DNA from 3 places in the Streptomyces sp. NPDC046716 genome. Region 1 is predicted to be linked to each of the others. Evidence: riboswitches for the same ligand, from Rfam matches in the RefSeq annotation. Region 1 holds a riboswitch; each other region holds the start of a gene.

What was found. A riboswitch is a leader RNA that binds a small molecule or an ion and turns the genes downstream of it on or off. The one in region 1 is predicted to bind cyclic di-AMP.
Region 2: linked by a shared signal. The riboswitch ahead of ABZ930_RS26220 (M23 family metallopeptidase) and the one ahead of ABZ930_RS28470 (LysM peptidoglycan-binding domain-containing M23 family metallopeptidase) in region 1 are both predicted to bind cyclic di-AMP.
Region 3: linked by a shared signal. The riboswitch ahead of ABZ930_RS20355 (M23 family metallopeptidase) and the one ahead of ABZ930_RS28470 (LysM peptidoglycan-binding domain-containing M23 family metallopeptidase) in region 1 are both predicted to bind cyclic di-AMP.

Annotation. Positions count from the first base shown of each region.
Region 1 is NZ_JBEYYU010000044.1:21,162-30,814, reverse strand. It holds gene dxs (1-deoxy-D-xylulose-5-phosphate synthase) at 1-1,611, shown strand, start outside; gene ABZ930_RS28490 (aspartate aminotransferase family protein) at 1,608-2,993, shown strand; gene ABZ930_RS28485 (XRE family transcriptional regulator) at 3,081-3,689, shown strand; gene ABZ930_RS28480 (DUF6126 family protein) at 3,686-3,832, shown strand; gene ABZ930_RS28475 (tyrosine-protein phosphatase) at 3,858-4,658, opposite strand; cyclic di-AMP (ydaO/yuaA leader) riboswitch at 5,038-5,209, shown strand; gene ABZ930_RS28470 (LysM peptidoglycan-binding domain-containing M23 family metallopeptidase) at 5,215-5,964, shown strand; gene ABZ930_RS28465 (SGNH/GDSL hydrolase family protein) at 6,176-6,961, shown strand; gene ABZ930_RS28460 (TetR/AcrR family transcriptional regulator) at 6,985-7,602, opposite strand; gene ABZ930_RS28455 (alpha/beta hydrolase) at 7,692-8,411, opposite strand; gene ABZ930_RS28450 (alpha/beta hydrolase) at 8,452-9,408, opposite strand; gene ABZ930_RS28445 (tetratricopeptide repeat protein) at 9,650-9,653, shown strand, end outside.
Region 2 is NZ_JBEYYU010000038.1:20,361-30,013, reverse strand. It holds gene ABZ930_RS26230 (pitrilysin family protein) at 1-1,098, shown strand, start outside; gene ABZ930_RS26225 (pitrilysin family protein) at 1,116-2,483, shown strand; cyclic di-AMP (ydaO/yuaA leader) riboswitch at 2,737-2,896, shown strand; gene ABZ930_RS26220 (M23 family metallopeptidase) at 2,909-3,697, shown strand; gene ABZ930_RS26215 (GntR family transcriptional regulator) at 3,931-4,617, shown strand; gene ABZ930_RS26210 (HPr family phosphocarrier protein) at 4,845-5,126, opposite strand; gene ABZ930_RS26205 (GNAT family N-acetyltransferase) at 5,326-8,133, shown strand; gene ABZ930_RS26200 (DUF5998 family protein) at 8,221-8,817, shown strand; gene ABZ930_RS26195 (nucleotide pyrophosphatase/phosphodiesterase family protein) at 8,817-9,653, shown strand, end outside.
Region 3 is NZ_JBEYYU010000025.1:96,226-105,878, forward strand. It holds gene ABZ930_RS20330 (hypothetical protein) at 1-130, opposite strand, end outside; gene ABZ930_RS20335 (TSUP family transporter) at 269-988, shown strand; gene ABZ930_RS20340 (alginate lyase family protein) at 1,128-2,360, shown strand; tRNA gene ABZ930_RS20345 (tRNA-Met) at 2,408-2,481, shown strand; gene ABZ930_RS20350 (PP2C family protein-serine/threonine phosphatase) at 2,636-3,745, shown strand; cyclic di-AMP (ydaO/yuaA leader) riboswitch at 3,961-4,097, shown strand; gene ABZ930_RS20355 (M23 family metallopeptidase) at 4,109-5,143, shown strand; gene ABZ930_RS20360 (aldo/keto reductase) at 5,294-6,247, shown strand; gene ABZ930_RS20365 (PrsW family intramembrane metalloprotease) at 6,258-7,571, opposite strand; gene trmB (tRNA (guanosine(46)-N7)-methyltransferase TrmB) at 7,637-8,455, opposite strand; gene lhgO (L-2-hydroxyglutarate oxidase) at 8,533-9,653, opposite strand, start outside.

The DNA.
Region 1 (9,653 bases):
GGCGGCCTGTCCGGCTACCCCTCGCGCGAGGAGTCCGAGCACGACATCGTCGAGAACAGCCACGCCTCCACCGCCCTCGGCTGGGCCGACGGGCTCGCCAAGGCGCGGCAGGTGCAGGGGGAGCGCGGGCACGTCGTCGCCGTCATCGGCGACGGCGCGCTGACCGGCGGCATGGCCTGGGAGGCGCTGAACAACATCGCGGCGGCCAAGGACCGCCCGCTGATCATCGTGGTCAACGACAACGAGCGCTCCTACGCGCCCACCATCGGCGGGCTCGCCAACCATCTGGCGACCCTGCGCACGACCGACGGCTACGAGAAGGTGCTGGCCTGGGGCAAGGACGTCCTGCTGCGCACCCCCGTCGTGGGACACACCGTCTACGAGTCCCTGCACGGCGCCAAGAAGGGCTTCAAGGACGCGTTCGCCCCGCAGGGCATGTTCGAGGACCTGGGCCTGAAGTACGTAGGGCCCATCGACGGGCACGACATCGGGGCCATGGAGTCCGCGCTGCGCCGCGCGAAGCGCTTCCACGGGCCGGTCCTCGTGCACTGCCTGACCGAGAAGGGCCGCGGCTACGAGCCGGCGCTCGCCGACGAGGCCGACCGCTTCCACACCGTCGGCGTGATGGACCCCCTCACCTGCGAGCCGCTCGCCCCGTCCAACGGCCCCTCCTGGACCTCGGTGTTCGGCGACGAGATCGCGGCGATCGGACGCGAGCGGGAGGACGTCGTCGCCATCACCGCGGCCATGCTGCACCCGGTGGGCCTGACGAAGTTCGCGGCCGAGTTCCCCGACCGGGTGTGGGACGTCGGCATCGCCGAACAGCACGCCGCCGTCTCCGCCGCGGGCCTGGCCACCGGCGGGCTGCACCCGGTCGTCGCCGTCTACGCGACCTTCCTCAACCGCGCCTTCGACCAGCTCCTCATGGACGTCGCCCTGCACAAGAGCGGCGTCACCTTCGTCCTCGACCGGGCCGGCGTCACCGGGGTCGACGGCGCCTCGCACAACGGCATGTGGGACATGTCCGTGCTCCAGGTGGTGCCGGGGCTGCGGATCGCCGCGCCGCGCGACGCCGACCAGCTCCGCGCGCAGCTGCGCGAGGCCGTCGCCGTGGACGACGCGCCGACCGTACTGCGGTTCCCCAAGGAGTCGGTGGGCGTGCCGGTCCCGGCCGTCGACCGGGTGGGCGGCATCGACGTGCTGCACCGGTCCGACAACCCGCGCGTGCTGCTCGTATCGGTCGGCGTGATGGCCCCGGTCTGTCTGCAGACCGCCGAGCTGCTCGAGGCGCGGGGCATCAACTGCACGGTCGTCGACCCGCGGTGGGTCAAGCCCGTCGATCCGGATCTCGCCCCGCTGGCCACCGGGTACGAGCTCGTCGCCGTCGTCGAGGACAACAGCAGGGCCGCCGGAGTCGGCTCCGCGGTCGCCCTCGCGCTCGGCGACGCCGAAGTCGACGTGCCCGTACGGCGGTTCGGGATCCCCGAGCAGTTCCTCGCACACGCCAAGCGCGGCGAGGTGCTGGCCGACATCGGTCTGACTCCGGTGGAGATCGCCGGGCGGATCAGTTCCTCCCTCAGTCTGAAGTCCGGCAAGGAGAACGACGCATGAGCAAGGAGTTCGACCTCCAGACGCTGCTCGCCGAGCGCGGCGCCGAACGGTACGAGCTGCACGCCAAGTACCTCAACCACCAGCTGCCGAAGATGCTGCACACCATCGGCTTCGACAAGGTCTACGAGCGGGCCGAGGGCGCGCACTTCTGGGACGCGGACGGCAACGACTACCTGGACATGCTCGCCGGGTTCGGCGTCATGGGCCTGGGCCGCCACCACCCTGTCGTCCGCAAGGCGCTGCACGACGTCCTCGACGCCTCCCTCGCCGACCTGACCCGGTTCGACTGCCAGCCGCTGCCGGGGCTGCTCGCCGAGAAGCTGCTCACCCACAGCCCGCATCTGGACCGGGTGTTCTTCGGCAACAGCGGTACGGAAGCGGTCGAGACGGCGCTGAAGTTCGCCCGGTACGCCACCGGGAAGCCGCGGGTGCTCTACTGCTCGCACGCCTTCCACGGCCTGACCACCGGGTCACTGTCGGTCAACGGCGAGGACGGGTTCCGCGACGGATTCGCCCCGCTGCTGCCCGACACCGCCGTCCCGCTCGGCGACCTCGACGCCCTGGCAAGGGAGTTGAAGAAGGGCGACGTCGCCGCGCTCATCGTCGAGCCGATCCAGGGCAAGGGCGTGCACGAGGCGCCGCCCGGCTATCTGCACGCGGCGCAGCAACTCCTGCACCAGCACAAGGCGTTGCTCATCGCCGACGAGGTGCAGACCGGGCTCGGCCGCACCGGCGACTTCTACGCCTACCAGCACGAGGACGGCGTCGAGCCGGACCTGGTGTGCGTGGCCAAGGCGCTCTCCGGCGGGTACGTGCCGGTGGGCGCCACGCTCGGCAAGGACTGGATCTTCAAGAAGGTCTACTCGTCCATGGACCGGGTCCTCGTCCACTCGGCGAGCTTCGGCTCCAACGCCCAGGCGATGGCCGCGGGCCTCGCCGTGCTCTCCGTGATGGAGGACGAGCAGACCGTCGCGAACGCCCGGGCCATGGGGGAGCTGCTGAGGTCCCGGCTCGCCGGGCTCATCGACCGCTACGAGCTGCTGAGCGACGTCCGCGGCCGCGGCCTGATGATCGGGATCGAGTTCGGCAGGCCCAAGTCGCTGAAGCTGCGCAGCCGCTGGACCATGCTGCAGGCCGCGCGCAAGGGTCTGTTCGCGCAGATGGTCGTGGTGCCGCTGCTGCAGAAGCACCGGATCCTCACCCAGGTCTCCGGGGACCATCTCGAGGTCATCAAGCTGATCCCGCCGCTCGTCCTGGACGAGGCGGACGTCGAGCGGTTCGTCGAGGCGTTCACCGCCGTCATGGACGACGCGCACGGCGGCGGCGGAATCATGTGGGACTTCGGGAAGACCCTGGTGAAGCAGGCGGTCGCCATCCGCTGAGGACACCTCGAGATCGAGCGCCCCAGGGGCCTTGCCTCTGAGGCAATAAATTTGCCTCTCGGGCAGGGCTCTGGCTGAATCGTCGGTATGAGCCCTGCCCTCCCGGAGGAGGCTCCGGAACCCCCGGAGCTGCCCGCCGTCGCGCCCCAGCTGCGCGCCCTGCGCCGTCGAGCCTCCCTCACCCTGGAGGCCGCGGCCGGCACGGCCGGTCTGTCACCGGCCCATCTCTCCCGGCTGGAGACCGGACAGCGCCAGCCCTCGCTGCCGATGCTGCTCGCACTCGCCCGCACCTACGGTACGACGGTCTCCGAACTGCTGGGCGAGGCCCCCGCCGATCGCGACGCCGTCGTGCGCGCCGGGACCATGGAGGCGACCGAGGCGGGCGGCTGGACCTATGTCCAGGCCGGCGCCTCGGGACGCGGCATGCAGGCGCTGCGGGTGCACGTCCCGTACGGCGCCCAGGGCGACATCGTGCGCGTGCACCCGGGCGAGGAATGGCTCTACGTCCTCGAAGGGCGGCTGCGGCTGCGCCTCGGTGACACCTCGTACCGGCTGGGGCCGGGGGACAGTGCGCACTTCGACTCGCTCACCCCGCACCGCATCGCGGCCGCGGACACCGGCGGGTCCGAACTCCTCTTCGTCCACACCTTGCTGCAGAGCCCGACCACCGCACTGTGCCTGGGAGGCATGTCATGAGTGACGCACAGCGGCCGGGCGGCCGCGACATCGAGGACAAGCTGCCGCGCGGCATCTGGGTGCGGGTCCTGATCTACGTATTCGTGGGACACGCCTTCGCCGCGTTCGTCTACCTGCTGTTCACGCTGGGCGGGAACCGCTGAGACCGCCGGGCCGGTCCTCCCGGTCTCAGTCGACCAGCCGCTCGCGCAGCCGGTCGCGGTCGGCCGCGCCGAGCTTCAGGCCCTCCGAGAAGTAGCGGTCGGTGGTGCCCCACGTCTGCTCGATGGTCTCGAAGGCCGCGTGCAGATACTCGGCGCGCGCGTCGAAGAGCGGCGCGAGCAGCTCCATGACCTCGGGCGCGTAGGCGTCGCCCGTGGCGCCGCCGGCGCGGCGGATCTTGTAGCGGCGGTGCTTCTCGTTCGACTTCAGGTAGTCCGCCTCGATGGCGTCCCGCTCGACGCCGACGGCGAGCAGCGTCACGGCGATCGACAGGCCCGCGCGGTCCTTGCCGGCCGCGCAGTGCATCAGGGCGGGCATGCTGTCCTCGGCCATCGCGTGCAGGACCCGGCTGTGCTCGGCGGTGCGGTCGGTGACGATGGCCCGGTACGAGGTGATCATGCGCTGCGCCGCCTGTCCGTCGGAGAGCAGCGTCCGCAGTTGGTCTATGTCGCCGTCGCGCACCATCTTCCAGAACTCGGCTCCGTCGGCCGGGTCGGTCAGCGGAAGATTCACGTTGCGCACGCCGGGCAGCTCGACGTCGGCGCCCTCCAGCTTCTGGTCCGCCGCGTTGCGGAAGTCGAAGACCGTGTGCAGGCCGAGGGTGGACAGGAACGCCGCGTCCTCGGCGGTGGCGTGCGCGAGGTGGCCGCTGCGGAAGAGCACGCCGGGCCGTACCCGCCCGCCGTCCACGGTCGGCAGGCCGCCCACATCGCGGAAGTTGCGCACTGCGGTCAGTTCGGGCTCGGTGGACGGGGCGTGCTGCGTCACGGGGGCTCCTCCGAATCGGGCGCTCCGGCGCCGCTCGCCGGTGGGCCTGCACCTGACGATACGACATCGATTCCCCGGGCAACCATGTGTCTGATTTATCCAGTTCTGCGCCAACTATCCACAAGTGAAGGGGGATTGCGGACGGCCGCGTGAGCGGGCTCATAGCGGTGACCGTGCGTGGCGGTTCCCGTCGCCGCCGGACGACGGAATTCCCGCAGGTATGGCGTTGGTAAAGGTGCGGGCGCGACAGAGGGTCACACAGAAATCCCTCAGTTGATCAAAGAAAACCCCGAAATTCGAATTCGGTGTTTGTCGCGGCCGGTTGCGCTGCTTTACGGTCACCCATCACACCGGACGGAACGCCTAGTCCTGCCGCCGCCCGGAGTTCCCACCACGACCCGTGACGGCAGGAGCGGGGGACCCACAGGCAGTACGCCGCCGAGGGATTTCCCGACGTGGCTCGGGGTGCAGCCGGTCCCCTTCCCGGGAGGCCGGCCGGACATCTCCAGTCCGAACCCGACAGCTCACCTCGCAGGCGACGGAGAGGAAAAGCGTCATGCCCGCACAGGGGAAGCACCGCCGCCCGAAGACCCGCCGCGCCACCCGCGCCGCTGCCCTCGCCACCGTCGGAGGGGCCGCGCTCGCGCTGCCGCTCATCGGCGCCACCGGGGCGCAGGCCGCGGACTCCGGCAGCACCACGTACACCGTGAAGTCCGGCGACACCCTGGCGAAGATCGCCAAGAGCCAGAACGTCGACGGAGGCTGGCAGCAGCTCTACAAGGACAACAAGAGCGTCATCGGCGGCAACGCGTCGCTGATCACGCCCGGCACCGAGCTCACCGTCGGCGGCGCGAGCGGGACGTCCGCCACGGCCACCCGGGCGAGCACGGCCTCGACCGGGTCCGGCTACGTGAAGCCCGTCGAGGGCTCCGTCGGCACCCAGTACCACTCGTCCGGCGCAATGTGGTCCAGCGGCTACCACACGGGCACCGACTTCGTGGTGGCCACCGGCACCCCGATCAAGGCCGTCTCCAACGGCACCGTCGTCTCGGCCGGCGACGGCGGCGCGTACGGCAACCAGATCGTCATCAAGAACGCCGACGGCTACTACTCCCAGTACGCCCACCTCTCCTCGGTCGGCGTCTCCGCCGGCCAGACGGTCACGGCGGGCCAGCAGATCGGCCTCTCGGGCGCGACCGGCAACGTCACCGGACCGCACCTGCACTTCGAGATCCGGACGACCGCGAGCTACGGCTCGGACGTCGACCCGGTCGCCTACCTGCGGAGCCACGGCGTCACCCTCTGACCCCCGGCACACCCCACGCGCCCCACGCGCCACACCCGGCCCCCAGATATTCCCTGGGGGCCGGGTGTGCTTTCTCACCACTCGTCAACCCCTGGTTACGGTCGCGTAGGTCACACCTCGGGGTGAAAGATGTGTGGTCGTGGCAAACGAATCGAGAGCACTCACGGACGCAGTGAACCCGGCCGACGCGACGGACGCGCACGACAGCGGGCTGATCCGCTCGTACGCCGCGGTGGGGGACAGCTTCACCGAGGGCGTCGGGGACCCCGGCCCCGACGGGACCTTCGTCGGCTGGGCCGACCGGCTCGCCGTCCTCCTGGACGACCGGGCCCCCGAGGACACCTTCCAGTACGCGAACCTCGCCGTACGCGGCAAGCTCATCGACCAGATCATCGAGCACCAGATCCCGCGGGCCGTCGAGCTCGCCCCGGACCTGGTGACCTTCGTCGCGGGCGGCAACGACATCATCCGGCCCGGCACCGACCCCGACGACGTGGCCGAGCGCTTCGAGAAGGCCGTGGTCCGGCTCACCGAGGCCGCGGGCACCGTCCTGGTCGCCACCGGCTTCGACACCCGCGACGTCGCCGTCCTCAAGCATCTGCGCGGCAAGATCGCCACGTACAACATGCACGTACGGGCCATCGCCGACCGGCACGGCTGCGCGATGCTCGACCTGTGGTCGCTCAAGTCCATCCAGGACCGCAGGGCCTGGGACGAGGACCGGCTGCACCTCGCCGCCGAGGGCCACACCCGGGTCGCGCTGCGCGCCGCGCAGGCCCTCGGTATCGAAGTGCCCGCCGACCCCGAGCAGGCCTGGCCGCTGCTGCCGCCCCGCGGCACGTTCGAGGTGCGGCGCGACGACATCCACTGGGCCCGGGAGTTCCTGGTGCCCTGGATCGGGCGCCGGCTGCGCGGCGAGTCCTCCGGCGACCGGGTGCAGGCCAAGGGGTTCCTCGACCCGCACGAGATCAAGCTGCAGCTGGAATCCGCGTCCTGAACCGTCGCCGCGGGAGTGGGGAGTCAGCGCCCTGACGTCAACTGGGCGCGCTCCAGGCCCAGTTCGCGGGCCAGGGCCTCGTCCACCCATTCCTGGGCGCGGGCCCGGGACACGGCGCCCTGGTACGTGGTCATCTGCACGGCGAGGCCGTCGAGGAGGGCCGTCAGGCGCAGCGCCGCACCCATCGGGTCGGGGCAGCTGAACTCGTCGGCCGCCACGCCTTCGGCGACGACCTCGGCGAGAGCCGCCTTCCACTGCTTGTCGAGGTCGCGGGCGACCTCGCGCAGGGCGGGCTCGCGCAGCGCGGCGGCCCAGCCCTCGATCCACAGCCGCCATCCCTTGGCCTGGCCGGTGGGCGCGTACCAGCGCACCGCCGCGCGCAGCCGCTTGAGCGCCGTGGTCCGCCGGCCGAGCAGTTTGTGGAGACGGGCCAGGTCGTCCTCGGCGGCGTAGGTGAACGCGGCCGAGACGAGCTTCTCCTTCGTCGAGAAGTGGTACAGCACCAGGGCGTTGCTCACCCCCAGCGCCGAGGCCACGTCGGAGATGCGCACGGCGGCGACGCCGCGCACCTCGATCTGCTCGATGGCGGCCCGCAGCAGTTCCGCGCGCCGTTCGGCAACGCTCAACCGGACTCTGGTCACCGGGCAACCCTATGTCGTCCGGGGCATCCGGTGCTTCGGCTCCTGCGAGACCGCCGTGCTCGCACGAGCACGGCGGTCTGCGGGCGGGGTCAGCCGGCGGCGCGCACCGCCGTGCGGATCACCTCGGCGACCTCCTTCGGGCGGGAGACGGCGATCGCGTGCGACGCGCCGTCCACCTCGACGACGGTGGCGCCGGCACGGCTGGCGCCGAACCGCTCGACCTCGGGGTTGATCGCCTGGTCGGCGCCGGCGATCACGGCCCACGACGGCGTGGTCCGCCAGGCCGCCGCGGTCGCCTTCTCCTCGAACGCGCCAGCGGCGAGCGGGCGCTGGGCCACCGCGAGGACCGAGGTCGTCTCCGCGGGCACATCGGCGGCGAAGATCGCGGGGAAGGCGTCCTCGGCGATGGTGACCTCGACGGCAGGCTCGCCGTCCGCGACCGGGTACGTCCACTGCTTCAGATTGCTGACCAGCGGCGACGCGGGGAAGCGGCCCTGGAGTTCGCCCAGGCTCTCGCCCTCTTCGAGGACGTACGCGGCCACGTAGACCAGGCCGACGACGTTCTCCGCGGCACCCGCGACCGTGATCAGGGCGCCACCGTAGGAGTGGCCGGCCAGGACGACGGGGCCGTCGATCTGGGCGACGAGCGAGGCGACGTACGCGGAGTCGGCGGCCAGACCGCGCAGCGGGTTGGGCGGGGCGATCACCGGGATGCCGTCGCGCTTCAGGTCGGCGATGACACCGGCCCAGCTCGCGGCGTCGGCGAAGGCGCCGTGGACCAGGACCACGGTCGGGGTGGGGTTCGTCATGATGAGTCCTTCGACAGGTGCAGCGGGGAGGAGGCGGGCGTCAGGCGGAGTGCAGGGCGGAGCGCAGGGTGCTGATCGCCAGCGCGATCGCGGCCTCGGCGGCGTGCGTCTCGCGCAGCGCGTTCAGCATCACGAAGTCGTGGATGATGCCCTGGAAGCGGACGGCGGTGACCGGGACACCGGCCGCGCGCAGCTTGTTCGCGTAGGCCTCGCCCTCGTCGCGCAGCACATCGGCCTCGCCCGTGATGACCAGGGCCTTCGGCAGTCCGGTCAGCTGCTCGGTGGTGGCGCGCAGCGGGGACGCGGTGATCTGGGCGCGCTCGGCCTCGTCGGTCGTGTACTGGTCCCAGAACCACTGCATGCCGTCGCGGCGCAGGAAGTAGCCGGTCGCGAACTGCTCGTAGGAGCCCGTGTCGAAGGCCGCGTCGGTCACCGGGTAGAAGAGGACCTGCTGCAGCAGCGGGACGCCGCCGCGCTGCTTGGCCATGAGGGTGAGGGCGGCGGTCATGTTGCCGCCCACCGAGTCACCGGCGACGGCGAGCCGGTCGCCGTCGAGGTCCTTGGTCGCGCCCTGGTCCACGATCCAGCGGGCGACGGCGAAGTTCTGCTCGATGGCGACCGGGTAGCGGGCCTCGGGCGAGAGGTCGTACTCGGGGAAGACGACGGCCGCGCCCGTGCCGACGGCGAGCTCGCGCACCAGCCGGTCATGGGTGTGGGCGTTGCCGAAGACCCAGCCGGCGCCGTGGATGTACAGGACGACCGGAAGGACGCCCTCGGCGCCCGCGGGACGGACGATGCGGGCGCGGACGCTGCCCGTGGGACCACCCTCGACGGTGATCCACTCCTCGTCGACCTCGGGCAGCTCGACCGGGCCCGACTGCACGTCGTCGACGGCCTTGCGGCCCTCCTCGGGGTGCAGCTGGAAGAGGTAGGGCGGGTTGGCGGTGGCCTCGGCGAAGGCGGTCGCGGCGGGCTCGAGTACCGGATCGACGGACATGGGTGTGCTCCTGGGGATCGAGGGGGGTGGCGGGTGCCGGTCCGGACGGACCGTGCCCCTGGACGCTAGGCGCGTCCGGCGACCGGCAGTTGACCGCGAGCGCACCGGGCCTGTCCCGACCGTGCACGTCCGGACGGGACTGACCGGATTGGCCCGATGGCGACGGTTAACACGCCTGATGCCCGCAACCACCCCCCACCTCCTAGAATGAAGAACTGATCAGGTGCTTGTGGGGGTAGTGGTGT
Region 2 (9,653 bases), on a different contig from region 1:
GCGGGCGGTTCGCTCAACGGCACGACGAGCTTCGAGCGCACGAACTACTTCGAGACCATGCCCGCCCACCAGCTGGAGCTCGCGCTCTGGCTGGAGGCCGACCGCATGGGCTCGCTCCTGACGGCCCTCGACGACGAGTCGATGGAGAACCAGCGCGACGTCGTCAAGAACGAGCGCCGGCAGCGCTACGACAACGTGCCGTACGGCACCGCCTTCGAGAAGCTGACCGCCCTCATGTACCCCGAGGGCCACCCGTACCACCACACGCCCATCGGCTCCATGGCCGACCTGGACGCCGCCACCCTGGAGGACGCGCGGAGCTTCTTCCGCACGTACTACGCGCCCAACAACGCGGTGCTCTCCGTGGTGGGCGACATCGATCCCGAGCAGACGCTCGCCTGGATCGACAAGTACTTCGGCTCCATCCCCGGCCACGACGGCAAGCCGGCCCCGCGCGACGGCGCCCTGCCCGAGGTCATCGGCGAGCAGCTGCGCGAGGTCGTCGAGGAGGAGGTGCCGGCCCGCGCCCTGATGGCCGCCTACCGGCTCCCCGCGGACGGCACGCGCGCGTGCGACGCCGCCGACCTCGCCCTGACCGTGCTCGGCGGCGGCGAGTCCTCGCGGCTGTACAACCGTCTCGTCCGCCGGGACCGCACCGCGGTCGCCGCCGGCTTCGGCCTGCTGCGGCTCGCCGGAGCGCCCTGCCTCGGCTGGCTGGACGTGAAGACGTCCGGCGACGTCGAGGTGCCCGTCATCGAGGCTGCCGTCGACGAGGAGCTGGCCCGGTTCGCCGAGGAGGGCCCGAGCCCCGAGGAAATGGAGCGCGCGCAGGCCCAGTTGGAGCGCGAGTGGCTGGACCGGCTCGGCACCGTGGCGGGCCGCGCCGACGAGCTGTGCCGCTACGCCGTGCTGTTCGGCGACCCGCAGCTCGCCCTCACCGCCGTGCGGCGCGTCCTCGACGTGACCGCCGAGGAGGTCCGGGAGATCGCCGAGGCGCGCCTGCGGCCCGACAACCGCGCGGTCCTGGTGTACGAGCCCACGGCCCCCGCCGAGGCCGACGACGAGACCGCAGCGAACGACGAGGAGGCGGGCCAGTGACCGAGCAGCTCGCGAGCATGGACTTCCACCCGCAGCCGCAGCCCGGCGAGGCCAGGCCGTGGGCGTTCCCCGCCCCGCAGCGCGGCGCGCTGGACAACGGCCTCACCGTCCTGCACTGCCACCGCCCCGGCCAGCAGGTCGTCGCCGTGGAGGTCAACCTGGAGGCGCCCCTGGAGGCCGAGCCCCAGGGCCTCGACGGCGTCGCCACGATCATGGCGCGGGCCTTCAACGAGGGCACCGACAAGCACTCCGCCGAGGAGTTCGCGGCCGAACTGGAGCGGGCCGGCGCCACCATGGACGCGCACGCCGACCATCCCGGCGTCCGGGTCTCGCTCGAAGTGCCCGTCTCCCGGCTCCCCAAGGGACTCGCCCTGCTGGCCGACGCCCTGCGGGCGCCCGCCTTCGACGACAGCGAGATCGAGCGTCTGGTGGCCAACCGCCTCGACGAGATCCCGCACGAGAGCGCCAGCCCGGCCCGCCGCGCCGCCAAGGAGCTCTCCAGGCAGCTCTTCCCGGCCGACGCGCGCATGTCGCGCCCGCGCCAGGGCACCGAGGAGACCGTCGCGGCCATCGACGCGGCGGCCGTGCGCGCCTTCTACGAGAAGCACGTACGCCCCGCCACCGCCACCGCCGTGGTGGTGGGCGACCTCACCGGCGTCGACCTCGACGGCCTGCTCGCCGACACGCTCGGCGCCTGGACCGGGAACACCGCGCAGGCGCGCCCCGTGCCGCCCGTCACGGCCGACGACACCGGCCGCGTCGTCATCGTGGACCGCCCGGGCGCCGTGCAGACGCAGCTGCTGATCGGCCGCATCGGACCCGACAAGCACGACCGGGTGTGGGCCGCGCAGATCCTCGGCACGTACTGCCTCGGCGGCACCCTCACCTCGCGCCTGGACCGGGTCCTGCGCGAGGAGAAGGGCTACACCTACGGGGTGCGGTCCTTCGCCCAGGTGCTGCGCTCGGCGCCGGACGGGACGGGCGCCGCGATGCTCGCCATCAGCGGTTCCGTGGACACCCCGAACACCGGCCCGGCGCTCGACGACCTGTGGCAGGTCCTGCGCACGCTGGCCGCGGAGGGCCTCACCGACGCCGAGCGGGACACGGCCGTGCAGAACCTGGTGGGCGTGGCCCCGCTCAAGTTCGAGACCGCGGCGAACGTCGCGGGCACCCTCGCCGACCAGGTCGAGCAGCACCTGCCCGACGACTTCCAGGCCCGCCTGTACCGCCAACTCGCCGAGACGGGCACGGTGGAGGCCACGGCGGCGGTCGTGAACGCCTTCCCGGCGGACCGTCTGGTCACGATCCTCGTGGGGGACGCCGCGCAGATCGAGGAGCCGGTCAAGGCACTCGGCATCGGTGAGGTGACGGTGGTCACCGGCTGATCGGGAGGCTCCCGAGCGCACCGCCCCGGAGCCCCGGTGACCCGCGAGGGCACCGGGGCTCGGTCGTGTCCGTGATGTCCCTCACGTGCGCAAAAGCGATCGCCGCGCTTCGTAAATGTCCGAAATGGTGCGGAGGTTGCCTGTCTGCCCTGTGGCATGCGCGACAAAAGCCGGGATCCGTTTGTTGATTAAAAGATGTCCCGCTTAGCGTCGGTCCGGCTGTCCGCCGCACCAGTGCCGCGCCCGCGTCACCGGACAGTCATCGCCGAGTCCCCCATGGCGCGAGCCAGGGGAGCCGGGGACCCACCGCAGTCCCTGGGGTGAATCGGGCTCCTCCCGCAAGGAGAGGCCCGTAGGAGACCTTCCTGCTCCGAACCCGTCAGCTAACCCGGTAGGCGAGAGGGAAGGAAAGGATCAGCCTCCACATGGCGTTCACCCGTGCCACCGGGAAGCACCGTCGTCCGAGCCGCATCACGCGTACCACCGCGCAGGTCGCGAGTGTCGCCGCGCTCACCACGACCGGTGTCGTCGGTGGCCTCGCCGCTCCGGCGCTCGCCGCGGACACCGCGGCCCCGGAGCAGAACAACCTGACGCAGGCCATCTCCATCGGCGACTCCCTCGCCGACCAGATCGACGCCCAGGCCGCCGCCCAGCAGAAGGCCGCCGACGCGGCCGCCGCGAAGAAGAAGGCGGAGGCCGAGGCCAAGAAGCGGGCCGAGGAGGCCAAGCGCAAGGCCGAGGAGAAGGCCAAGAAGGAGCGCGAGGCCAAGGAGCGCGCCGCCCGTGAGGCCGAGCGCAAGCGCCTCAACTCCTTCGTGGCGCCCATCTCCGGCTCGTACGTCTCCACCGCCTACAAGGCCAGCAGCGGCCTGTGGTCCTCCGGCAGCCACACGGGCATCGACTTCCACGCCGCCAGCGGCACCGCGGTGCACGCCGTGGGCTCCGGCACCGTCGTCGAGGCCGGCTGGGGCGGCGCCTACGGCAACAACATCGTCATCAAGATGAACGACGGTACGTACACCCAGTACGGTCACCTGTCGTCCATCGGAGTCTCCGTCGGGCAGTCGGTCACCCCGGGCCAGCAGATAGCCCTCTCGGGCGCCACCGGCAACGTGACGGGCCCGCACCTCCACTTCGAGGCCCGCACCGGCCCCGACTACGGTTCGGACATCGACCCCGTCGCGTACCTGCGCTCGCACGGCGTGAACGTCTGACGCGGCTCCGCCTCATCGCCCGAAAGCCCCGGCTCACCGAGCCGGGGCTTTCGCGTTGCCTGTCCCGATCGACCCGCCGGTGGCCAAAAAATATCCCTGGATTACGGCCTCCCGTCGGAAATTCAAGCGCGGTGGAATAGAGTCATCGGGCAAGCGCGCTGACCGGAGGTCAATCGCGCTTGTACGGGCGTCAATCGACCGCGTTTCGCGGGGATTAAGGCGGAGGTCGGGTCATGCGCATTCCCGCGCACTCGGTATGCACGGCGATCCGCGACGACATCGTCGCGGGTGTCTACGAGCGCGGCGGCAGGCTCACCGAGGAACTGCTCGCGCGACGCTACGGCGTCTCGCGCGTCCCGGTCCGTGAGGCGCTGCGCACCCTGGAGGCGGAAGGGTTCGTCGTCACGCGCCGGCACGCGGGCGCGTGCGTCGCCGAGCCGACCGAGCAGGAGGCCGCCGACCTCCTGGAGATCCGCATGCTGCTCGAACCGCTGGGGGCGGCCCGCGCGGCCCAGCGTCGCACCGAGGCCCACCTCAAAGTGCTGCGCGGCCTGGTCAGGCTGGGTCAGGAGCGCTCCAGGCGGGGGCAGAACGAGGACCTGCGCTCACTGGGCGGCTGGTTCCACGAGACGCTCGCCCAGGCCTCCGGCAGCCCCGGTCTGATCACCCTGCTCACCCAGCTGCGGCACAAGATCGCCTGGATGTACGCGGTCGAGACCCCGGGCCGGCCGGCCGAGTCCTGGTCCGAGCACGGGGCCATCGTCGACGCCGTGGCCCGCGGCGACGCCGAGCGGGCGCGCGCCCTGACGGCCCAGCACGCCGAGCGCGCGACGGCCGCCCACCGACTGCGCGTCCCGCGCGCGGGTGAGCGTGTGAGGACTTCGCAACATCCCGTAAACACGGCGGGGCTCCAGCATTAACAGGGGAGCCGTATACAAAGAAGTGCACTATTCGCGGAATGGGCTGCGGCCTCTTTTCCGCTGCCCTTGTTTGTGCCGCATTCAGCGCGGCTGATTTCCCCTGTGCTTTCTGCCGTGCGTCGATTTCGGGGAGCTCGGGAAAGGGGGCGCAGTGCCGTCGCGACAGAAAACGACGGAGCCGCGCGTTCCCTGGGGGAAACGCGCGGCTCCGTCGAAAGGCGCTGGGGTCAGACGGTCTCGGGAAGCTCGTCGAGGCCCTCGGCGACCAGCTTGGCCAGCCGGTCGAGCGCGGCGTCCGCGCCCTCGGCGTCGGAGGCCAGGACGATCTCCTCGCCGCCCTGGGCGCCCATGCCCAGCACCGCGAGCATGGAGGCGGCGTTGACGGGGTTGCCGTCGGCCTTGGCGATCGTCACGGGGACGCCGGCCGCCGTGGCCGCGCGGACGAAGATGGAGGCGGGACGGGCGTGGAGGCCCTCGGCCCAGCCGACGTTGACGCGGCGCTCAGCCATGTGATGCTGCCCTTCAGGTGTCTCACAGTTGTCTAGACCATTCTCACACACCGTGGCCCGTGCCCGACGCGGACCCATGTCCCGTACGCGCATGGCCCTCCGGCCTTCTTCAGCCTGCCTCCCACGCGCGCGGGCCGCGACCCGTGAGCCGACGACACGCACCCGACCGCCGGCCGGCGGTCGGCCCTACCCTTGCGGCATGGAGACCCCGTCGGACCGGCACGCCTATCCCGCCCACTGGGAGGCCGACGTGGTGCTGCGCGACGGCGGCACCGCCCGGATCAGGCCCATCACCACCGCGGACGCCGAGCGGCTGACCAGCTTCTACGAGCAGGTCTCGGACGAGTCGAAGTACTACCGCTTCTTCGCGCCCTACCCGCGGCTGTCCGCCAAGGACGTGCACCGCTTCACCCATCACGACTACGTCGACCGGGTCGGCCTCGCGGCCACGGTGGGCGGCGAGTTCATCGCGACGGTCCGCTACGACCGGATCAACGCACAAGGAATGCCCGCCTCCGCCCCGGCCGACGAGGCCGAGGTCGCCTTCCTGGTGCAGGACGCCCATCAGGGGCGCGGCGTCGCCTCCGCCCTGCTGGAACACATCGCGGCCGTCGCGCGCGAGCGGGGCATCCGCCGGTTCGCCGCCGAGGTGCTGCCCGCCAACACCAAGATGATCAAGGTGTTCCGGGACGCCGGGTACACCCAGAAGCGCAGCTTCGAGGACGGCGTCGTCCGCCTGGAGTTCGACATCGAGCCCACCGAGGCGTCCCTCGCCGTGCAGCACGCGCGCGAGCAGCGCGCCGAGGCCCGCTCCGTGCAACGCCTCCTCGCCCCCCGCTCCGTCGCCGTGATCGGTGTCGGACGCACGGCCGGAGGAGTGGGCCGCAGCGTTCTCGGCAACCTCAAGGACGCCGGATTCACCGGCCGCCTCTACGCCGTCAACAAGGCGTTCCCCGCCGACCTCACCGACGTGGACGGAGCCCCCGCCCACCGCTCCGTGAAGGACATCGACCCCGCCGAACCCGTGGACCTGGCCGTGGTCGCCGTGCCCGCGACGCACGTCCCCGAGATCGTCGCCGAATGCGGCGCACGCGGAGTGCAGGGCCTGGTCGTCGTGTCCGCCGGATACGCGGAGAGCGGCGCGGAGGGCCGGGAGCGCCAGCGCGAACTCGTCCGCCAGGCACGCACCTACGGGATGCGCATCATCGGGCCGAACGCCTTCGGGGTGGTCAACACCTCCCAGGAAGTACGGCTCAACGCCTCGCTCGCCCCCGAGATGCCCCGCGCCGGACGCATCGGCCTGTTCGCCCAGTCCGGCGCCATCGGCATCGCCCTGTTGGCCCGGCTGCACCGCAGGGGCGGCGGCGTCACCGGGGTCACCGGCGTCTCCACCTTCGTCTCGGCGGGCAACCGCGCCGACGTCTCCGGCAACGACGTCCTGCAGTACTGGTACGACGACGCCGACACCGACGTCGCCCTCATGTACCTCGAATCGATCGGCAACCCGCGCAAGTTCACCCGCCTCGCCCGTCGCACGGCGGCCGCCAAGCCCCTGGTGGTCGTACAGGGAGCCCGGCACAGCGGCATCGCGCCGACCGGGCACGCCGTCCGTGCCACGCGCCTGCCCTACGCCACGGTCTCCGCCCTGCTGCGCCAGGCGGGTGTCATCCGCGTCGACACGATCACCGAACTCGTCGACGCCGGGCTCCTGCTGGCGCGCCAGCCGCTGCCCGCGGGCCCGCGCGTCGCCATCCTGGGCAACTCGGAGTCGCTCGGTCTGCTCACCTACGACGTCGCGCTCTCCGAGGGACTGCGGCCCAAGACGCCGCGCGACCTCACCACCCGCGCCTCCGCGGCGGACTTCCGGGCCGCTCTGGAGGAGGCGCTGGCCGACGACAAGACCGACGCCGTCGTCGTCACCGCGATGCCGGTGGTGGGGGAGGACCCGACCGGGGACGCCGAACTGGCCGCCGCCCTGAGCGCGGCCGCGGCCACCGCCCCCACCAAGACCGTGCTCGTCGTCCACGTCGAGCTCGGCGGCCTCGCCGAGGCGCTGTCCGCCGCGACCAGCACCGGACCCAACGCCCCCTCCCGGCCGGCCCCCGCGACCGCCGCGACCCCGGAGGGCGCCCCGCGCCTCATCCCCGCCTACCCCGCGGCCGAGCGCGCCGTCCGCGCCCTCTCCCAGGCCGCCAGGTACGCGCAGTGGCGGCGCGACGCGGCGGAACCCGGCAAGGTGCCCGAGTACGACCGCGTCGACGAGCAGGCCGCGGCCGCCCTGATCGCCGGGCTGCTCGCCAAGGAGGACGACCCGCGCGGTACGGACCTCGCCCCTGAGGACGCCCGCGAACTGCTCTCCCTCTACGGGATCGACGTCCGCCCGACCCTGTCGGCCCCCGACGCAGACCGGGCCGCCGAAGCAGCCCGCACGCTCGGCTACCCGGTGGCGCTGAAGACGACCGCCCCGCACCTGCGCCACCGCGCGGACCTCGGCGGCGTCCGCCTCGACCTCGCCGACGAGGACGATCTGCGCCGCGCCTACGAGGACCTCACCGACCGGCTCGGCAGACCGGCCGAACTGCGGCCGGTCGTCCAGGCCATGGCGCCGCGCGGTGTCGACACCGTCGTCCGCGCTGTCATCGACCCGGCCGCCGGTGCCGTGCTCTCCTTCGGCCTGGCCGGCGCCCCGTCCGAACTGCTCGGCGACACCGCGCACCGCCTGATCCCGGTGACCGACCGCGACGCCCAGGCGATCGTCCGTTCGATCAAGACGGCCCCGATCCTCTTCGGCTGGCGCGGCGCCGCCCCCGTCGACACACCCGCCCTGGAGGAACTGCTCCAGCGGGTGTCCCGGCTCGTCGACGACCACCCCGAGGTCGTCGGCGTCGCCCTCGAACCGGTCGTGGTCGCGCAGACCGGGCTGACCGTGCTCGGCGCCTCCGTCCGGCTCGCGCCCCCGCCCGCCCGCGACGACCTGGGCCCGCGCACACTGCCCAGCGCCTACTGACCCGCCCCGCGTCCCCGGCAATGCCGCGAAATGCCCTTACGGAGAGTTATCCACAGGCGCATCGGCAGCCTCTTCCCGGGCCTTAGGATGGACCCCATGGCCAAGACCAGTACGACGACCCAAGGGCTGCGAGCGGCGATCGAGCGCAGCGGCTACTACCCGGCCCTCGTGGCCGAGGCGGTGGAGGCCGCGGTCGGCGGCGAGCCGATCTCGTCGTACCTCGTCCACCAGGAGACCACGTTCGATGCGAACGAGGTCCGTCGTCATGTCACCGTCCTGGTCCTGACCGACACCCGTTTCATCGTCAGCCACACCGACGAGCAGGCCGCCGACAGCACCTCCCCGACGCCGTACGCGACGACGTCCACGGAGTCCGTCAAGCTCGACCGGATCTCGTCGGTCGTGCTCAGCCGGGTCGTCGCCAATCCGGAGAAGTACGTCCCCGGCACCCTGCCCCGCGAGGTCGTGCTGACCATCGGCTGGGGCGCCGTCTCCCGCCTCGACCTGGAGCCCGCCGCCTGCGGCGACCCCAACTGCGAGGCCGACCACGGCTACACCGGCAGCTCGACGGCGGACGACCTGAGCCTGCGTGTCAGCGAGGCGGGCGACGGTCCGGAGACCGTGCGCCAGGCCCTCGCCTTCGCCCAGTCCCTGTCCGAGGCCACCGCGGACGCGGGACGCTGATGACGCAGGCCGCCTGGGACGACGTAGAGCCGCTGCCCGTCCACACCGCTCCCGTCCCGGCGTACGGCACCGGATCCCTCGCGGACCTGCTGCCCACCCTCGGCGCCCACCTGGGCGTCCCCGACTGCACCCCGGCCATCACCGAGCTGGCCCCGGTCGACCGGGCCTGTGTCTTCCTGATCGACGGCCTCGGCTGGGAGCAGCTGAAGGCACACCCCGACGAGGCGCCGTTCCTGCACTCGCTCATAGCGTCCTCGCGCGGCGGCACGGGCCGCCCGATCACCGCCGGCTATCCGGCGACCACCGCGACCTCCCTCGCCTCGGTCGGCACCGGACTGCCGCCCGGCGCCCACGGCCTGCCCGGCTACACGGTGCGCGATCCGGACACCGGCCGGCTGATGAACCAGCTCCGCTGGAAGCCGTGGACGAAGCCGAAGACCTGGCAGCCCTACCCCACGATCTTCCAGCGCGCCCACGACGCGGGCGTGCGCACCGCCCAGGTCTCCGCCCCCGCCTTCGAATCCACCCCCCTCACGAAGATCGCGCTCAGCGGCGGCACCTTCTACGGCCGGCTCTCCGGCGAGGACCGCATGGACCTGGCCGCCGAGCAACTGGCGGCGGGGGACCGGTCGTTGGTCTACACGTACTACAGCGAGGTCGACGGCAAGGGGCACCGCTTCGGCCTCGACTCCGACCCGTGGCGCGGCCAGTTGATGTACGTCGACCGGCTCGCCCAGCGCCTCGCCGAGCAACTGCCGCCGCGCAGCGCCCTGTACGTCACCGCGGACCACGGCATGGTCGACATTCCCTTCGACGAGCAGTCCCGGATCGACTTC
Region 3 (9,653 bases), on a different contig from region 1:
TCGGGGAGATGGCTTCGCCGTCACCGGCCAGCGGAAGCGGAAGGGGAGCGGCGCCGGCGGTGGGCACCGCGATCGCGGTGGCACCGACGGCGAGCAGGACAGCGGTCATGGCGCGTCGAGTTGAGGTCATGTCCCTACAACGGTGCGCCGGTCCGGGCAGATACGGGGGCCGGAGGGTGCCCACTCGTCAGGTCTAAGCAGCGAGCGGCCTGTTCGGTTCCGTCGGCGGGGTGCCGTACGGGTGTAGGGGGCACGTACGCTCCGCGGCATGGCGGGTGAGGTGGGGCTGGCTCTGGTCGTGGCCGTCGCGGGGTGTGTGCAGTGGCTGACGGGGATGGGGTTCGCACTGGTCGCCGCGCCCGCCCTCGCACTGCTGCTCGGGCCCGCCGACGGGGTGCTGCTCGCCATCTGCGCCGGGGGAGTGGTGAGTTGTGCCGGGCTCGTGGGCGGGTGGCGGCGGGTGCGGCCGCGGGACATGGTGCCGTTCGTGGCGGCGGCCGTGTGCACGGTGCCGGTCGGTACGTGGACGGCGGCGCGGCTGTCCGAACCGGTGCTGATGGTGGTGTTCGGGTCGCTGGTGTGCGGGGCGGTGGGGCTGGTCGCGCGGGGTGCGCGGATGCCGGGGCTCGGCGGGACCGGGGGCGCCGTGGTCGCCGGGGGCGCGGGTGGGTTCATGAACGCGGCGGCCGGGGTGGGCGGGCCGCCGTTCTCCCTGTACGCCGTGAACGCGGGCTGGCCCATGCGGGAGTTCGTGCCGAACGCGCAGTTCTACGGGGTAGTGGTGAACGTCGTGTCGGTCGCCTCGGGGGGTCTGCCGGGGTTGGGGGCGCGGGCGTGGGGGGTGGCCGGTGGGGCGTTGTTCGTGGGGGCTCTGGTGGGGCGGGGGTTGGCGGGGCGGGTGCCGGAGCGGGGGATGCGGGGGCTGGTGTTGGGGTTGGCGTTGGTGGGCGGGGTTGTCGCCGTGGGGAAGGGGGTGTGGGGGTTGTAGGGCGGGTGCGGGCCGGTGGGGGCTGGGCGCGCAGTTCCCCGCGCCCCTACCGGTGATCTCCATCGGCTCAACAGATACTGCGGGGTTCGTGTGCAGGGGTCAGGCTGCCAGTGACCGGACCGGTGGGTGGAGGTAGGGCATGGCAGCGGCGAGATCCCCGAGGTGGGGGCGGCGGGTTCTTCTGGGGAGTCTGCTTCCCCTCGTCACGATCGCGGCGACGGGCTGCGGGTCGGCCCCGGAGGACGGCGGCGCGCAGGCCGTGGCCGCGCCCCGGGCCGCAGGTGGGGCGTTCACCCACCCCGGCGTGCTCGTCGGCAGGGACCAGCTGGCGGCCGCCCGCGACCACGTGGCCCGGAAGGAAGAGCCCTGGCTGTCGGCGTACCGGGAGATGAGCCGCAGCAAGTACGCCGCGCTCGACTACAAGCCCAAGGCGTACGAGACCGTGGAGTGCCCGCCCGACACCCGGCCGGGGCAGGGCTGCGTCGAGGAGCGCGAGGACGCCATCGCCGCGTATACCCAGGCCCTGCTGTGGAACATGACCAAGGACAAGGCCCACGCCGACAAGGCCGTGGAGATCATGGACGCCTGGTCGGACAAGGTGAAGCGGCACACCGAGGGCAACGCCGGGCTGCAGACCGCCTGGTCCGGCAGCTCCTGGGCGAAGGCCGCCGAGCTGATGCAGTACACGTACGACGGCTGGCCGGACGGGCAGGAGCTGAAGTTCCAGCGGATGCTGCGCGAGGTGTACCTGCCCGTGGTGCAGCCCGGATCCGCCGACTTCAACGGCAACTGGGACCTGGTCATGGCCGACGCCACCATGAACATGGCGGTCTACCTCAACGACCACAGCGCCTTCGACAAGGCCGTGCACCACTTCCGCGCGCGGGTGCCCGCCTACTTCTACCTCTCCTCCGACGGCCCGCTGCCGGTCAAGCCCGAGGGCAGCGGCATCGACACCCCGGCGAAGCTCCAGACGTACTGGTTCGGGCAGACCACGTTCAAGGACGGCCTCGCCCAGGAGACCTGCCGCAACTTCAAGCACGCCAGCTACTCGCTGGCCGCCACCTCGCACATCGCCGAGACCGCCTGGCACCAGGGCGTCGATCTGTACGGCGAGGTGAAGGACCGGCTCAGGGCCGCGCTGGAGTTCCACTCCAAGTACCAGCTCGGCGCCGCCGCCCCGTCCTGGCTGTGCGGCGGCAAGGTGCAGCGCGACATGGGGCCCGACACCGAGGTCGGCCTCAGCCATCTGCGCGGCCGCCTGAAGATGGAACTTCCGCAGACCGAGAAGCTGACCCGCAAGGAGCGGCCGGAGGGAACCGACGACCTCTTCGTGGCCTGGGAAACCCTGACCCACGCCACCGCCGCCTGACGGATTCGCGTTCTCTCCCCCCGATGGCGTAGAGTCAGGTTCACCGACGCGGGGTGGAGCAGCTCGGTAGCTCGCTGGGCTCATAACCCAGAGGTCGCAGGTTCAAATCCTGTCCCCGCTACTGACAGCCGAGGCCGGAATCTCCCAGAGATTCCGGCCTCGGCTTTTGCGCGGGCGTCCCCCGTACGGCCCACACCAGGTCGCCGCGGCCGCCCTCCCCGGGAACCCTTGACGAGACGCCGGAAACCGGGCGCGGACGTGGCAGGAGACCAACGGTGGGGAAGCGCGGAGGGCGGCACAGATCGGTGGCGGACGCCGCCGGCACCCGGTGGTTCCTGCGGGCGCTGCCGGTCCTGCTGATCCTCGGCGGCGCCCTGTACGAGTACGTCACCCCCTCCGGCTTCTCCGGCGCCCCGCTGTTCAGCGCCGCACCGTTGGTAGCCGCCCCGTTCTTCCCGCTGCGCAGCACGATCCTGGCCGGGCTCGGATCGGTCCTCGCCATCCTCGTCGTCCACTTCAGATACACGCACCGGGTCGGCACCGACATCGTCACCGAGATGACCACCGTGGCCACCGTCTGCGTGCTCGCCTGCTTCATCAACCAGATCGTGCGGCGCAGCAACGAGCAGCTGGACTCCGCCCGGCGGATCGCGCAGGCCGCCCAGTTCGCCGTACTGCCCGAACCGGCCGACCGGATCGCCGGTCTCGCCATCGCCGCGCGCTACGAGGCCGCGCAGGCCGGCGCCTTCATCGGCGGTGACCTGTACGCCGTCCAGGACACCCCGCACGGGGTCCGCATCATCGTCGGTGACGTGCGCGGCAAGGGCATGGGCGCGGTCTCCGCCGTCGCCGTCGTCATCGGGGCGTTCCGGGAGGCCGCCGAGCAGGAGGGCAGCCTGGAGGCGGTCGCCCTGCGCCTGGAGCGGGCGCTGGCCCGCGAGGGCACCCGGCGGGACGGCATCGACGACTTCGAGGGCTTCACCACCGCCGTGCTCGCCGAGATCCCGCACGGCGAGCACCGCGTCCGCATCGTCAACCGCGGCCATCCCGAGCCGATCCTGCTGCTGGACGACGGCACCGTCCGGATGATCCCCGTCGTCGACGGGGTGGGGGCGCTGCCGCTCGGCATGGGGGAGCTCGGGAGCTGGCCTGACCGGGTCGTCGAGGCCGAGTTCCCCGCCGGGACCACGCTGCTGCTCTACACCGACGGGCTCTCCGAGGCGCGCGACGCCGCGGGCGTCTTCTACGATCCGGCGGCCCGGCTGGCCGGGCGGATCTTCCCCGGGCCCGAGGAGCTGCTGCTGGCCCTCGCCGGGGAGGTGCGCGCGCACACCGGTGGCGGCGCGACGGACGACATGGCGCTCCTCGCGGTGCGGCGGCCGTGACTCTCCGCAGATGTTCCGGATAACAATTGACGAACCGTCAGAGAAGTGGCCGGTTCACAGCATCGGTCAAGTCGACCCGTTCCGACCGGCCTTGACCCGTTAAATCCTGGCCAAAGACGTGAACGATCAGTAGGAACAGCTTGGAATTACTGTCGGCTGTCTATTAACGTTCGATAACGCAGCGCGGTCGTCCCAGCCGTCACCAGCGACGGCTCCGCGCGCACGCGCTTAATCCCGCAAGGGAGCCGGGGAACCACCAACTTGGGGTGAATCGGGCATCTTTGGGTGCTCGTAGGAGACCTTCCTGCTCCGAACCCGTCAGCTAACCCGGTAGGCGAGAAGGAAGGAAAGGAGAGCGCCCCCGTGGCGTCGAACCGGCCTGCCCCCGAGTTCTCCTCACTGAAGGACCCGTCGAACGAAGCGTTCGGCCCCCAGCCGGAGAGCTGGGAGGAGTGGAACCCCACCGAGGAGTCCGTCCGCCCCGTCCGCGGCCGGCACCGCGTGGCCCGGCAGCGCGGAGGACTCGCGCGCAGCTCCACCGTTCTGGGCGTCGGCGTGATCGCCGCCGTCGGCGCGGGCGGCATCGCCACCGCGCAGGGCGGCAAGCCCGCCGTCCACATCTCCATGCCCGACCTGTCGGCGGTGAAGGACTCGCTGCCCGCGGCCAAGTCGCTGCCCGGCGTCGGCGCGCTCATATCCGACGGCTCCGACAGCTCCGACTCCACGGTCGCCGCCCCGCTCACCACGGTCGGCAGCGGCACGTCGGACGCGGGCGAGGCGCTGCGCACCCGGATCCTGGCCCAGGCCGAGACCCAGCAGGACGCCGCCGACGCCGCCGCGAAGAAGGAGGCCGAGGAGGCCGCCGCCAAGAAGGCCGCCGACGAGGCCGTCGCCAAGAAGGAGGCGGCAGACAAGAAGGCCGCCGCCGAGAAGAAGAAGGCGGAGGAGGAGGCCAAGAAGAAGGCCGAGGCCGAGCGCCTCGCCAAGCTGGCCAAGAGCTACAAGCTCCCCGTCGCCTCCTACACGATCACCGGCACCTTCGGGCAGCCCGGCGCCATGTGGTCCTCCGGCTATCACACGGGCCTGGACTTCGCCGCTTCCACGGGTACCCCGATCTACGCGGTCCACTCCGGCACCGTCACGGAGGCCGGCTGGGCGGGCGCGTACGGCTACCGCACGATCATCACCCTCGACGACGGCACCGAGCTGTGGTTCTGCCACCAGTCGTCGCTCAACGTCAGCGCGGGCCAGAAGGTCACCACCGGCGATGTCATCGGCCGCGTGGGCGCCACCGGCAATGTCACCGGACCCCACCTCCACCTGGAGGTCCACCCGGGCGGGGACGCCACCGGCATCGACCCGGCCGCATGGCTGCGCGAGCGGGGCCTGACCCCCTGAGAAGCCGGCCGGCCGGTCCGTTCGCATCCTGAACTCCGGCGGTCCTGGCGGCAACCCCCCGACGCCAGGGCCGCCGGTTTTGCCTGCCCTTGGGGCGCGTACCGCCGGATACGTGGAATGCCGTGCTCCGGAGGGGTGTTGAACTGGAGCATGACTTCTTCCGTACTGCGCCCCCTCGGCTCCTCCGGCCTCGATGTCTTCCCGCTCTGCCTCGGCGGCAATGTCTTCGGCTTCTCCGCCGACGAGGCCGCGAGCTTCGAGGTGCTCGACGCCTATGTCGCGGGCGGCGGCAACTTCATCGACACCGCCGACTCCTACTCGGCCTGGGCGCCGGGCAACAAGGGCGGCGAGTCCGAGACCCTCATCGGCAGGTGGGCCAAGGCCCGCGGCCGCCGCGACGACGTCGTCATCGCCACCAAGGTCGGCCGCCACCCCGAGTTCCAGGGCCTGCGCGGCGACAACATCAAGGCCGCCGCCGACGCCTCGCTGCGCCGCCTCGACACCGACTACATCGACCTCTACTACACGCACTTCGACGACGACGAGACGATCCCGGTCGAGGAGATCATCGGCGCGCTCGACGAGCTGGTGCGGGCCGGCAAGGTCCGCCACATCGCCGTCTCCAACATCTCGCCGGAGCGCCTCCAGGAGTCCCTGGACTTCTCCGACCGCGAGGGGCTGGCCCGCTACGTGGCCATCCAGCCGCACTACAACCTCGTCTCGCGCGACACCTACGAGGGCGCCCGGCAGGACATCGCCTCGCGCGCGGGCCTGGGCGCGGCCCCGTACTGGGCGCTGGCCTCCGGCTTCCTGACCGGCAAGTACCGCCCCGGCGTCAGCGTCGACAGCATCCGCGCCGACAAGGCCGGCGGTCACCTGGAGACCGAGCGCGGCCGGAAGGTCCTCGCGGCGCTCGACGAGGTCGCGCAGGCGCACGACGCCGAGGTCGCCACCGTCGCGCTGGCCTGGCTCGCCGCCCGGCCCACCGTCACCGCGCCGATCGCCTCCGCGCGCACCGCCGCACAGCTGCCGGCGCTGATGGCCGTCGCCGAGCTGGAACTGACCGAGGCCGAGCTGACCCGGCTGACCGAGGCGTCCGCCTGAGGCCCGGAACCTAGGAGCGGTACGGGTTGTACGCGGGGCCGCCCGGCATCGGCGGCACCGCGTACACCGACGGCCGCCAGACCGGGACCGGGGCCGCCGCCCGCGAGCCGTACGCGAGGGCGGGCCGGGCGGTGGCGCGCCGCTCCCACAGCGCCTCGAGCAGCTCCCGCTCCCGTGCGACGAAGTCGGCGCCGGCCCGGCCCCTGCGCCCCCGGCGCCGCAGCAGGGCCAGCGACGTCGCGTACTCCTCGTACGCGGCGACCGACTCCGCCGCCTGCCTGCCGCCGTAGTGCGCGGCGTACTCCCGTGCCAGGCGCCGCGCCTTCAGCGAGCCGAGCGCGAACGGTTCGGGGAGGGTGAGCCAGCCCGCCGCGACGTACGCGGGCAGCTCCTCGCGCACGGTGCGCAGCTCGCGCTGGCGCACGTACACCGCGAGCCAGGTGATCAGGCCGAACACCGGGACCATGAAGGCCGCGTAGACGGCGAAGAAGCCGTACTCGCCGAGGGACGACGAGCCGTTCCAGAAGGCGTGCATGCCCATCGCGCAGAGCAGGCCCGCCAGCGGCAGCAGGAAGCGGCGGATCCGGCCCCGGTCGCGCGCGGTGACCGCCGCGACGCCGAAGCCGATGCCGGTGAGCACCGTGAACAGCGGGTGCGCGAACGGGGACATCACGACGCGGACGAAGAAGGTGGCGGCGGTGACCGAGCTGAGGCCCGGGCCGGTGCCCGCCAGCTGGTCGGTCCCGAAGGCGTTCCCCAGGTACAGGATGTTCTCGGTGAACGCGAAGCCGGTGGCGGTGATCCCGGCGATCACGATGCCGTCGACGACGGAGTCGAAGTCCCGTCTGCGGAAGAGGAAGACCAGCAGCACGGCGGCGGCCTTCGCGGACTCCTCGACGATCGGGGCGATCACGGTGGCGCCGAGGGTGTCGGCGCCGGTCGGATCGGCGGTGGCGGTCTCTATCCAGCGCGTCGCGAAGCTGTTGGCGACGATGGCTATCAGGGCCGCGGCGCAGGCCCCCCAGGCGAACGCGAAGACCATGTTCCGCCAGGGGCCCGGCCGTACCCGGTCCAGCCAGCGGAACGCCGCGGTCAGGAGCGGGACGGGGACGACGGCGAGGCCGAGCCCGACCAGGAACCCCTGGGTGCCGGTCTGCTCCCGGACGAGCGCCGCGATGACCACTCCGGACACCGCGAGCAGCGTCGCGAGCGCCGTGGCCCGAACCCCTCTCCGCTCCCACCAGCGCGGGTGCCGGACCGTGCCGCCCTGGGCCGTGCCGAGGGCGTGGTCCTGGTGGTGCGGGTAGGCGGGATACGGATCCACACGTTGACCCTAACGAGGGATGACGGTCCGCGCGACGGGGTCCCCGGACAGGGTGCCGCCTCCGCCTACTTCCGCCGGAACAGCAGGTCGTGCACCACATGACTCTTGTCCAGGCCCTTGCCCTCGAACCTGGTCAGCGGGCGGAAGTCCGGGCGCGGGGCGAAGCCGCCGTCCGGCACCGTGTTCTCGAAGTCGGGGTGGGCGCTCAGCACCTCGAGCATCTGCTCGGCGTAGTCCTCCCAGTCCGTCGCGCAGTGCAGCAGCGCGCCGGGCTTCATCGGGCCCGCGACGAGGGAGAGGAACTCCGGCTGGATCAGGCGTCGTTTGACGTGGCGCTTCTTCGGCCAGGGGTCGGGGAAGTAGACGCGCACCCCGTCCAGGCTCGCGGTGGGGAGCATCGAGCGCAGCAGGATGATCGCGTCGCCGTTCGCCACCCGGACGTTCGTCAGGCCGTTCTTGTCGGCCAGGTTGAGCAGATTGCCCTGGCCCGGGGTGTGGACGTCGACGGCGAGGATGCCGGTGGACGGGTCCTCCGCCGCCATCTGCGCCGTGGCCTCGCCCATGCCGAAGCCGATCTCCAGGACGATCCTGTCGACTCCGGGACCGGTCTCCGGTGCGAAGAGCGCGGGGAGGTCGAGCACCCGCTGTCCGTCGACGTCCAGACCCCACTGGGGCCACAGCCGCTGCAGCGCGTCGCCCTGCGCGGTGGTGACCCGGCCGCGGCGCGGCTGGAAGCTGCGGATGCGCCGCTCGTGGTGCGAGTCGGCGGGATCGGGCTTGGGGCCGTCGGGGAACCGCGGCTCGTTCGGCCGCGCGGACGGGGCCGGCGGCTCGGTCGACTCGGGCGGCGGCTCGGACGTGGGGTGCTCAACAGACTCAGACACAGTGGGGAGATTTTACGCGTCCGGCGCTCGCGGCGCGGATCGCCGCGGCTCGCGCGGACGGCCCCCTGACCGGCCGGTCACCGGGCGGCGAGCGCGGCCAGCGCCCGCCGGGCCACCTCTCTGCCGATGGGGAGCGAGGCGGTGGCGGCCGGCGACGGAGCGTTCAGCACATGGACCGTGCGGGGGCCCTCGCGGATCAGGAAGTCGTCGACGAGGGTGCCGTCGCGCAGGACCGCCTGGGCGCGCACCCCGGCCGGGGCGGGCCGCAGATCGTCGGCCCGGACCGCCGGGACGAGCCGACGCACGGCGGCGGCGAACGCGGACCGGGACGCGGAGCGCCGCAACTCACCCGCCCCGTACCGCCAGTGCCGGCGTGCGATGTGCCAGGACCCGGGCCAGGCCAGCGTCCCCGCGAGCTCCCGGGGCCGGACCGTGCCCCAGTCGTAGCCCTCCCGGGCCAGCGCGGGCACCGCGTTCGGCCCGACGTGGACTGCGCCGTCGATACCGCGGGTCAGGTGGACGCCGAGGAACGGGAACGCCGGGTCCGGCACGGGGTAGACGAGGCCGTGCACCAGCTCGGGCCTGGCCAGCTCGAAGTACTCGCCCCGGAACGGCACGATGCGCATCCTCGGGTCGTCCCCGGCGAGCCGGGCCACCTGGTCGCACCGGAGCCCCGCGCAGTTCACCAGGACGCGGCCGCGGACGATGTCCCCGGCGCGGGTGCGCACCGCGACGCCGCGGTCGGGGCGCCGGTCGATCCGCTCGACCTCGGCGCCGAAGCGGATGTCGGCGCCGGAGGCCTCGGCGAGCCGCTCGGCGACCGCCGCGTAGTCGGCGATGCCGGTGGTGCCGACGTGGATGGCGGCGAGGCCGCGCACCTCGGGCTCGTACTCCTGTATCTGGGCGGGGCCCAGCTCGCGGACCGGGATGCCGTGCTCCCTGCCGCGCTGGACCAGGGCGTGCAGTCGGGGGAGCTCGGCGCGGCCGGTGGCGACGATCAGCTTTCCGGTGACCTCGTGCGCGATGCCGTACTCCGCGCAGAACTTGACCATCTCGGCGGAGCCGCGCACCGCGAACCTCGCCTTGAGCGAGCCGGGGCGGTAGTAGATCCCGCTGTGGATCACCCCGCTGTTGCGCCCCGTCTGGTGGCGGGCCGGGCCCGGCTCCTTCTCCAGCACGACGACCCGGGTGCCCGGCG